DNA from 4 places in the Rhizobium sp. BK112 genome. Region 2 is predicted to be linked to each of the others. Evidence: predicted binding sites of a transcription regulator. Region 2 holds the regulator's gene; each other region holds the start of a gene.
The links. Region 2 encodes LexA, which represses DNA repair genes until DNA is damaged. Its sites were predicted from a motif close to TGTTCNNNNTGTGTTCNG; they were not measured.
Positions count from the first base shown of each region.

Region 1: FHT75_RS02560 (ribonuclease T2 family protein) is a predicted target of LexA. The motif match lies at 1,172-1,189, and genes of this name have one in related genera.
Region 3: FHT75_RS30930 (ImuA family protein) is a predicted target of LexA. The motif match lies at 775-792, and genes of this name have one in related genera.
Region 4: ruvC (crossover junction endodeoxyribonuclease RuvC) is a predicted target of LexA. The motif match lies at 1,144-1,161, and genes of this name have one in related genera.

Region 1 covers NZ_JACHYZ010000001.1:540,973-543,172, reverse strand. The annotation lists gene ettA (energy-dependent translational throttle protein EttA) at 1-320, opposite strand, end outside; gene FHT75_RS02560 (ribonuclease T2 family protein) at 419-1,159, opposite strand; gene FHT75_RS02555 (alpha/beta fold hydrolase) at 1,317-2,200, shown strand, end outside.
Region 2 covers NZ_JACHYZ010000005.1:182,394-184,593, forward strand. The annotation lists gene FHT75_RS16275 (VOC family protein) at 1-550, opposite strand, end outside; gene lexA (transcriptional repressor LexA) at 748-1,467, shown strand; gene FHT75_RS16285 (ComEC/Rec2 family competence protein) at 1,448-2,200, opposite strand, start outside.
Region 3 covers NZ_JACHYZ010000016.1:97,736-99,935, reverse strand. The annotation lists gene FHT75_RS30930 (ImuA family protein) at 1-734, opposite strand, end outside; gene FHT75_RS30935 (Y-family DNA polymerase) at 1-55, opposite strand, end outside; gene FHT75_RS36070 (hypothetical protein) at 902-1,165, shown strand; gene dinB (DNA polymerase IV) at 1,169-2,200, shown strand, end outside.
Region 4 covers NZ_JACHYZ010000007.1:71,512-73,711, forward strand. The annotation lists gene FHT75_RS19875 (methyl-accepting chemotaxis protein) at 1-961, opposite strand, end outside; gene ruvC (crossover junction endodeoxyribonuclease RuvC) at 1,203-1,712, shown strand; gene ruvA (Holliday junction branch migration protein RuvA) at 1,755-2,200, shown strand, end outside.

The DNA.
Region 1 (2,200 bases), on a different contig from region 2:
AATTCATTGTAGCGATCCACGATCGCCGTCTTCGAGGCAACGCCCTCCATGACGTTCTCGAACACCGTCTTGTTGGGATCGAGGTGCGGCTCCTGCTCGAGGTAGCCGACCGTCGCACCTTCGGCGAGCCAGGCTTCGCCGGTATACTCCTTGTCCTGGCCCGCGATGATGCGCAACACGGTGGATTTACCCGCGCCGTTCGGTCCGAGGATACCGATCTTGGCATCGGGGTAGAAAGAAAGATGGATGTTCTCCAGGATCTTCTTGTTGCCATAGGCCTTGTTGAGGCCGGACATATGATAGATGAACTGACGTGCCATACTGCGCTGCTCCGGGCGGGAAACTTCGATTGTGCCGCTATGTAGGCGAAACAGCGCCTGCGGGCAACGCCGAAACCCGGTTTACTCCGGATTTCCGGTCAAAAGCCCGCAGCGTCGACCACACCTTCGTCGCAGCCGAAGGAGGTTTTTCCCGCGCCCTGGATCAGATCGGCAAGCCCGGCACTTTTCGCCGATACCGCCCCGGCGGCTTCCGAAAGCCCGATCGTCAGCTCGCTGATCATCCGGATATTGCCGGCCCGCCGGCAGCTCATCTTAACGCGGTCGCCGGCGCCAGGCCCGAAGCTCTTGTCGAAAGCCGCCTTGATCGCCTCGGCCTTGACAGGCTTGCCGATATTGGCGGCGAAGAGCTCGCGCACCGCCGAGGCGTTGAGCGCGCCGACCAGATGCACGCCGACGCCGAAATAGTCGTCCGCGCTCATTTTCGTGCAGGTGCCGTGCTTCGTCCATTCATGCCGTTCCAGGCCGGATTGCGTGCCGGGCATCGCTTTTGCCAGAGCCGTCTTCGTCTCGGCCGAAAGCACGACCTCCGGCAATGTGTTCCAGTTGCCATCCTTATCGGCGGCCTTCTGGTCGGCGCTGACACCGCAATAATCCTGGCGCATCGGCCAGAGCCCGTGCAACGAGAAGTTCGTCGCATCATGGCGCTCCACGGCCTGCGTCGCGCATTCGGCCTTTTTCTGGTTCGTCTGGCAGAAGGTGGGCTGCCAGCTCGCCGCCAGAATGAAACGGGTGCGCCCACCGCCCTCCTGGGCCGTAGCGGCGCCGGAAACAACCATCGACAAGGCAAACGCCAGGGTACGCAATTGCATGCTGCTCATTTCAACCCCCAAAAGAACAATACGGGAACAAATAAGCATGAAGCTCAAACGGGCGCAACCCTGAATCGCAGCAACGTCGTATTTTGTTATCGGATAAACCAAACCCCCATGTTGCTTTTATCAGGCAATCTGGTCTGTTGCCGCAGGGAGGATCCATATGTTTGCTGAAACGCAGAAGCTCGCCGTAGCGGGGGCGTCGCTGGCTTATCACCATGCTGAAGCTGCTGGTCCGGCCCGCGGCATCCTGTTGATATCGCATGGCCTCGCCGAACATTCGAAACGCTATCGCGCCTTTGCCGAGACGATGGCGGCGCGCCGCTATCATGTCTATGCCCATGATCACCGCGGCCACGGCGAAACGACGGCGCCCGATGCGCCGATCGGCCGCTTCGCCCGACGAGGTGGCGTCGAAAGGGTGATCGGCGACCTCATCGCCATGCGCGGCCATGCGGCATCCCGCCATCCCGGCCTGCCGATCATCCTCTTCGGCCATTCGATGGGCGGCCTCATCGCCCTCAATGCAGCCGTCACCGCTCCGGCCGACTTCGACGCCGTCGCCGTCTGGAATTCGAATTTCGCCGTCGGCCTCGCCGGCCGCGCCGCCCAGGCGATCCTGCTGGCCGAGCGCATGCTGAAGGGCTCCGACGTGCCGAGCGGCCTGCTGCCGAAGCTCACCTTCGGCGCCTGGGGCAAATCCATTCCCGGCCGCCGCACCGAGTTCGACTGGCTGTCGCACAGACCTGATGAAGTCGACAAATATGTCGCCGATCCGCTTTGCGGCTTCGACGCGTCGGTCTCTCTCTGGCTCGATCTCTTCGAGCTGACCTTCCGCGGACCGCAGAAAATCCATCTCGACCGGCTGCCGCGCGATATGCCGGTTCATCTGGTCGGCGGCGGAGAAGACCCGGCGACGGAGCGGGGAAAAGCCGTGCTCTGGCTGTCAAACCATTTGAAAGGCCTGGGCTTCTCCCGTATCAGCACTCAGATATATCAGGACTTGCGACACGAGACGCTGAATGAGATCGGCGCGGATGCGGCGAT
Region 2 (2,200 bases):
CGGCAATGCCGGTGACGCCATTGGCATGCGCCTCCAGCGCGCCGCGGTCGGCCGGCAGCGGATTGACGCGCTCGACGGTGAAGAGAAAGAGATCGGGCGCGCGCAGGTCGCCGGCAAAGGCCAGCCTGAAGCCGGCAATGCTCTCAGAACCATCCGGCATCGTCATCGGCCGGCTGAACGCCAGCATCTCGCCGGCGCTCGCTCCGTCGCCGACGAAATTCCGATGATCGATATCGGCATCCTCGCTGCCGAAGGCCACCGCCGAAAGCCCTTCCTCGCCGCAGCGGAATCGGAAGGCGCGGTTGCGGGCGGTGAAGACATTGCCTTGCCGCGCCGATGCTTCACTTTCCCTAACGCTCGCAATCCCGAGCGGCTCCAGATAGGTCTTATCGGCAAAAAAGACGCAGGCATTCTCCGTTCCGAAGGGATGACGCGCATCGGCGGCAACGGTAAAGCCCAGCTTGCCGAGCCTCTCGCGCGCCAGATCGATATTGACGACCGGCAGCACGACATGATCCAGCGGGCGTGGTTTGGCGGAATGCTCGTTCATGGTATCCCCTCTCCTCACACGGCAGAGATGTGCGACAGTGCCGCGCAAGGCAAGACTTGTCGGCCAATCCGGCGAATGAAAATAAAAATCTCAACGAGTTGGCGCCAAGTTTTACGGAAATTTAGCTACTTGCGGAACACATATGGAACATATAGTGTCTGTTCTGGATTTGTTTCAATCACGGGGTCACAACGTCGATGCTCACGCGCAAACAACAGGAGCTTCTCCTCTTCATTCATGAGCGCATGAAGGAATCCGGCGTTCCGCCGTCTTTCGACGAAATGAAGGACGCCCTGGATCTCGCTTCGAAGTCCGGGATTCACCGGCTGATTACTGCGCTCGAGGAGCGTGGCTTCATTCGCCGCCTACCGAACCGGGCCCGCGCACTCGAGGTCATCAAGCTTCCGGAGGCCTATAGCCCCAGCATCCAGCCCCGGCGCGGCTTTTCGCCGAGCGTCATTGAGGGCAGCCTGGGCAAGCCCCAGCCGGTCGCCACTCCCGCTCCTGCAAAACCCGTCGCCGACAATGGCAACTCAGTCTCCGTGCCGGTCATGGGCCGGATCGCCGCCGGCGTTCCGATCTCGGCAATCCAGAACAACACCCACGACATCGTCGTTCCGGCCGATATGCTCGGCTCCGGTGAACACTACGCGCTGGAGGTCAAGGGTGATTCGATGATCGACGCCGGCATTTTCGACGGCGACACCGTGATCATCCGCAATGGCAGCACCGCAAGCCCTGGCGACATCGTCGTTGCTCTCGTCGACGACGAAGAAGCGACGCTCAAACGCTTCCGCCGCAAGGGCGCCTCGATCGCGCTGGAAGCGGCCAACCCGGCTTACGAGACCCGGATCTTCGGGCCAGACCGCGTCAAGGTGCAGGGCAAACTCGTCGGCCTTATTCGCCGCTATCACTGACACCCTGCAGGCCGGTTTCGACAAAGCTGTTGCTGCGCCAGTCATAGGCGCGATGGCGGATCCATGGCCGCCACAGATCATCGAATGCGGTTGTGACCTCCATGCCGGCCTCCGCGAACCGCAGCTCGACGGAACCGGTCCGGCGCAACGTCTCGCCGGTGAAGAGCGTCGCGCCTGAGCGGCAGCTGTTGAAACGCAGGCGGACCGACGTTACCACGATATCGGCCGCATCGCAGGCCGGAGCGAGATAGGCGGCGTTGTCGATGACGGCGACCACATGACCGTTGCCAAGCCTTGATATGCACCAGGCCTTCTTGACGCAGGAAAAGCGGTTTGCGTCACCGCCGGCTGCAGCCGCCCGCATCGCCGCCCTCGCTTCGTTCTGCTGATCGCGGGAGAGCTTGACGCGGCGGTCCTCTCCCGCTGGCGGGACAGCAGGACCATCCAGCATCTTCGGCGGGTCATGCGCCGGCAGGACCAGCGCGCGCTGCCATTGGTCGAAGATGAAATCCGGCGGGTTTTCACGGTTGGAGGCCATTGCCGCCGCCTCGACGACCGCGACGAGACTGCCATCTTCCGAAATCACCAGATCCGGCGGCCGGGGAACCGGCAGAAGCAGCAGGATGAGCGTTGCGACTGACATGATCGACGTGCCCATATGGCGCAGCCGAGTGCGGAGCAGCGTCAGCAGCAGGAAGCCTGCCACGGCGACCGCGAAATACCAGGCGGGCAA
Region 3 (2,200 bases), on a different contig from region 2:
GCCTGATCCTGTCCGTCGCCAGATCGGGAAAAAATATCGATACGACCCTCGGCATCGCAGGCTCCTACTTCGAACTCGGCGCACTCACCCGCTTTCACCCTCATCAGTTCCAGAAGCCATCTCGCCCGCCCGACGCCCGGAACCGGCAGTTCCTCGCTCGGGATGACGCTCACCCTCCAGCGCGTGGTCGACGCCGTCGGCTGGCCGAAGTCGCTGGCCTCGGTCTGCCGTCGCCACCGCCGCACTGCAAGCGCCATCGTGCCGCTCTTCTCGGCTGCGAGTTGCAGCCGCCGGGACGCGGCCATCGGCAGCCGGACGATCTCGCCGATCACCGCCCCGAGGCCGCCGTATGAAAGGCCCTCCTCCATATTGGCAAGGACGTCCTCCTCCTTGTCGGACTCGACGAACACGACCCGGTTCGGATGAAGACCCGCCTGCGCCAAGGCCGGGAAGAACAGGTCAGGACGTGTCAGGCACCAGACGACCTTGCCTTTGGTGCGAGCGGCAATCCCGGCCACGAACAGGGCGGCGGCCGCCCCGTCGACGGTGCCGGTCCCGCCGCCGGCGCATTCGTGCAGCGCCCCATAGGCCAATCCACCACCCGGAAGCCGCTCGTCGATCTGCGCGACACCGAAAGGCAAAACGCCTCGGCTGCGCCGACCGGCGCCTTCAAGGTGCGCGATCTGCTCGCGCAGCCCGTCGAGGACGGCGTTTGGGGCGACGGCTGACTTCATGATCTCGGGCAACCCGTTTTCGGCTTGAGTAACAGCAATATGTTCTGTATTTGTTCCGAAGAGATAAATGAGTCAATGCGCATATGACCCGCTGAAGTTGAGCGCCGGTACAAAAGATAAAAATCGCCAGCGGATTCAATCGGATGTTGAGACAGGAATATTTTTGGATGCGCCGAACGCGGCTTGTGGACGATACGATCGCGAGACTGCAAGATCACCAGGTCCCGGTGGTCGAACTCATATGCCATATCTGCGATCGCCATTGTACACATGAGCGCAAACTGTTGGTCAAAGCGTTTGGCGCAAGCGTCACCTTCGCGGAAATCCGCCGGCGCATGGCCATGGGCTGCGAGCGGATGCAGACGCCGCGAGGTGACAAGTGTGGAGCACACTTCCCATGTTTGAGTGATGGTCTTGCTGATGGAAGCTAGATAATGACAGGCGAAGACAACCGCGAACGGCCGCGCAAGATCGTGCATGTCGACATGGATGCCTTCTACGCATCGGTCGAGCAGCGCGACAATCCGGAGCTGCGAGGTGTGCCGGTTGCTGTCGGCAGTCCTGCTGCCCGCGGGGTCGTGGCGGCCGCCAGCTACGAGGCACGCAAATTCGGCGTCCATTCCGCCATGCCTTCGGTGACCGCCCAGCGGAAATGCCCGGACCTTGTCTTCGTCAAGCCGCGCTTTGATGTTTACAAAGCCGTGTCGTTGCAGATCCGCTCGATTTTCGCCGAATACACGCCGATGATCGAGCCACTGTCGCTCGACGAGGCCTATCTCGACGTCACCGACAACCTGAAGGGCATGGAGATTGCGACCGAGATCGCCGAAGAGATCCGAGCGAGGATCAAGGCGGCGACGGGGCTCAACGCGTCGGCGGGAATTTCTTACAACAAGTTTCTGGCCAAGATGGCAAGCGACCTCAACAAGCCGAACGGCCAGGCCGTCATCACCCCCAAGAACGGCCCCGCCTTCGTCGAACAGCTTCCCATCAAGAAATTCCATGGCGTGGGACCGGCAACGGCCGAGAAGATGCATCGGCTCGGGATCGACACGGGAGCGGACCTGAAGGAGAAAACGCTCGACTTCCTCGTCGAACACTTCGGGAAGTCGGGACCGTATTTCTACGGGATCGCCCGCGGCATCGACAATCGTCAGGTCAGACCGGACCGGGTGCGGAAATCCGTCGGTGCGGAGGACACTTTCTCTGCCGACATCCATTCTTATGAACTCGCGCGCAACGGGCTTCAGTCGCTGATCGAAAAGGTATGGGGCTATTGCGAGGCCAATGAAATCGGCGCCAAGACGGTGACGCTCAAAATCAAGTATGCCGACTTCAGCCAGATCACCCGTAGCAAGACAGTTCCGTCAGCACTGCCAGCAATTGCCGATCTTGAGGGGGTGGTCGACCTGCTTCTCGCGCCAATCTTCCCGCCGCGAAAAGGCATACGCCTGCTTGGCGTGTCG
Region 4 (2,200 bases), on a different contig from region 2:
CGCGGACATAGGCACGGGCGGCACCATCCGCCCGGTTGAAATCGGCAACCGTCATCGCCGAACTGGCAAGTGCGCTCTGGATGAAGGTGAAGGGTGTGGCATCGAGCATGGCAAGCTTGCCGGCCGCATCGAGACCGATAGCCGATCCATCGCCGGAGACGATCGCCGCCCGTGCCGTGCTGCCCTGGACGATGCCCTTGGCAAGGATGCCGGTGACGATGTCGTCGCGCACCTTGAAGAGGATGATGCCCTTGGCCGCTCCGAGCTTGATGATCGGCACGGCATAGAAGATCGCCGATTTGCCGCTGCCGGCATCGACGCGAAGGCCGGAGAAACCTGTCGGCGCGGCATCATCGGTCGCCTTGGCGGTATTCTCGATCGCCTTGGCGAAAGCGATGCCGGCGCCGGTTGCCTTCCAGGCGTCCGACTTCAGGTTCTCGGCGAAATCGTCCTCCTTCTTATAGGAATAGAGGACCGTGCCCTCGAGATCGGCGATCAGCAGGTCGCTGAAGGCGGTATCCTCGAGGTCGCGGGCGACTTCGCCCTGCGTCTTCTCATGGTTCGAATAATAAAAGCCGCTCGGCCCTTCCGGCTTCATAAGCTTCTCGCGCTGGTCGGCCGGGTTGGGATTGTTCGATATGAAAACCTTCTTCAGCTCGGCACGAGCGTCGCCCGAGGTCTTCTCGATGGTTTTCCAGCCGCTCTTCAGGCTGGTGATCGACATTTGCAGCGCCTCGATGCGCGCAATCGAGTTGGCCTGGTTTTCAAGCTGCGCCAGCTGGTCCTGCAGCATGTCGCCGCGGAAGATCAGCACGCTTTCCTTGGCCTTCAGCGCCTGCTCGTCGGAGATGCGGCTGCTGGCGAAATAGGCGAGTACGTCGATGACCGCGATCGACAGCACGGTCAGCAGAATGAATGTGACGATGACCTTGAAGGACAGGGATTGAAATCTCTGTGCCATGTACGACGAACCCCTTCTGAACGCGCTTGCCGGCCTGGCATGCAGCGCATGCCCGATCGACTGACCTGTAAACAGAACATCGGGGGCTTAATCTTCGTGAAAAGACGCCCCTCTCGTATTGACGACTAGAATTCGGGCATCTGTTTTAATTCGCGGTAAATAGCGGGGCCTAAATCCGGGAGTGTTTTTGTTTTGTTCACATATCGATGGCACTTATTTCGCGATCGCTATAGGTTGAACCATGCAAAATACGATTCGCATTGTCGGTATTGATCCCGGACTTCGCCGCACCGGCTGGGGAATCATTGACACGCTGGGCAATTCCCTGCGGTTTGTCGCGTCTGGAACCGTGACCTCCGATGGCGACATGGACCTTGCCTCCCGCCTTTGCCAATTGCACGACGGCCTGGCGGAGATTGTCCATAGCTACAAGCCGGATGAAGCCGCCGTCGAACAGACCTTCGTCAACAAGGATGCGGTGGCGACCTTGAAGCTTGGCCAGGCCCGCGGCATCGCCATGCTGGTGCCGGCGCGTGCCGGCCTGCCGGTTTCGGAATATGCCCCGAACGCCGTAAAAAAGGCCGTCATCGGCGTCGGCCATGGCGAAAAGCACCAGATCCACATGATGCTGAAGATCCTGATGCCGAAAGTCGAATTCAAGGGCGACGATGCTGCCGACGCCCTGGCGATCGCCATCTGCCACGCGCATAATCGCGGCAGTAACAGGATGCGCCAGGCACTGGCCGGTTAATCTATACTTGACTTGTTCCCATCTGCTGAGAGACCGCGACCCATGATCGGCAAGCTGAAAGGCACCATAGACGAGATCGGCGAAGACTATGTGCTCGTCGATGTGCACGGCGTCTGCTACGTCGCCCATTGTTCGGCCCGCACCCTGTCCAAGCTCGGCTCGGCCGGCGAGGCCTGCGTGCTGTTCATCGAGACCTATGTGCGCGAGGACCAGTTGAAGCTCTTCGGCTTCATGAGCGCGCTGGAGCGGGAATGGTTCAACCTGCTCCAGAGCGTCCAGGGCGTCGGCGCCAAGGTGGCACTCGCCGTGCTGTCGACGTTGACGCCGGGCGAACTTGCCAATGCGATCGCCCTACAGGACCGCGCCGCCGTCTCCCGCGCACCGGGCGTTGGTCCGAAAGTGGCGATGCGCCTCGTCACCGAGCTCAAGAACCGGGCGCCGGCCTTTGCCGGCGAAGCGATCAATATCGGCCTCAAACAGGAACTCGG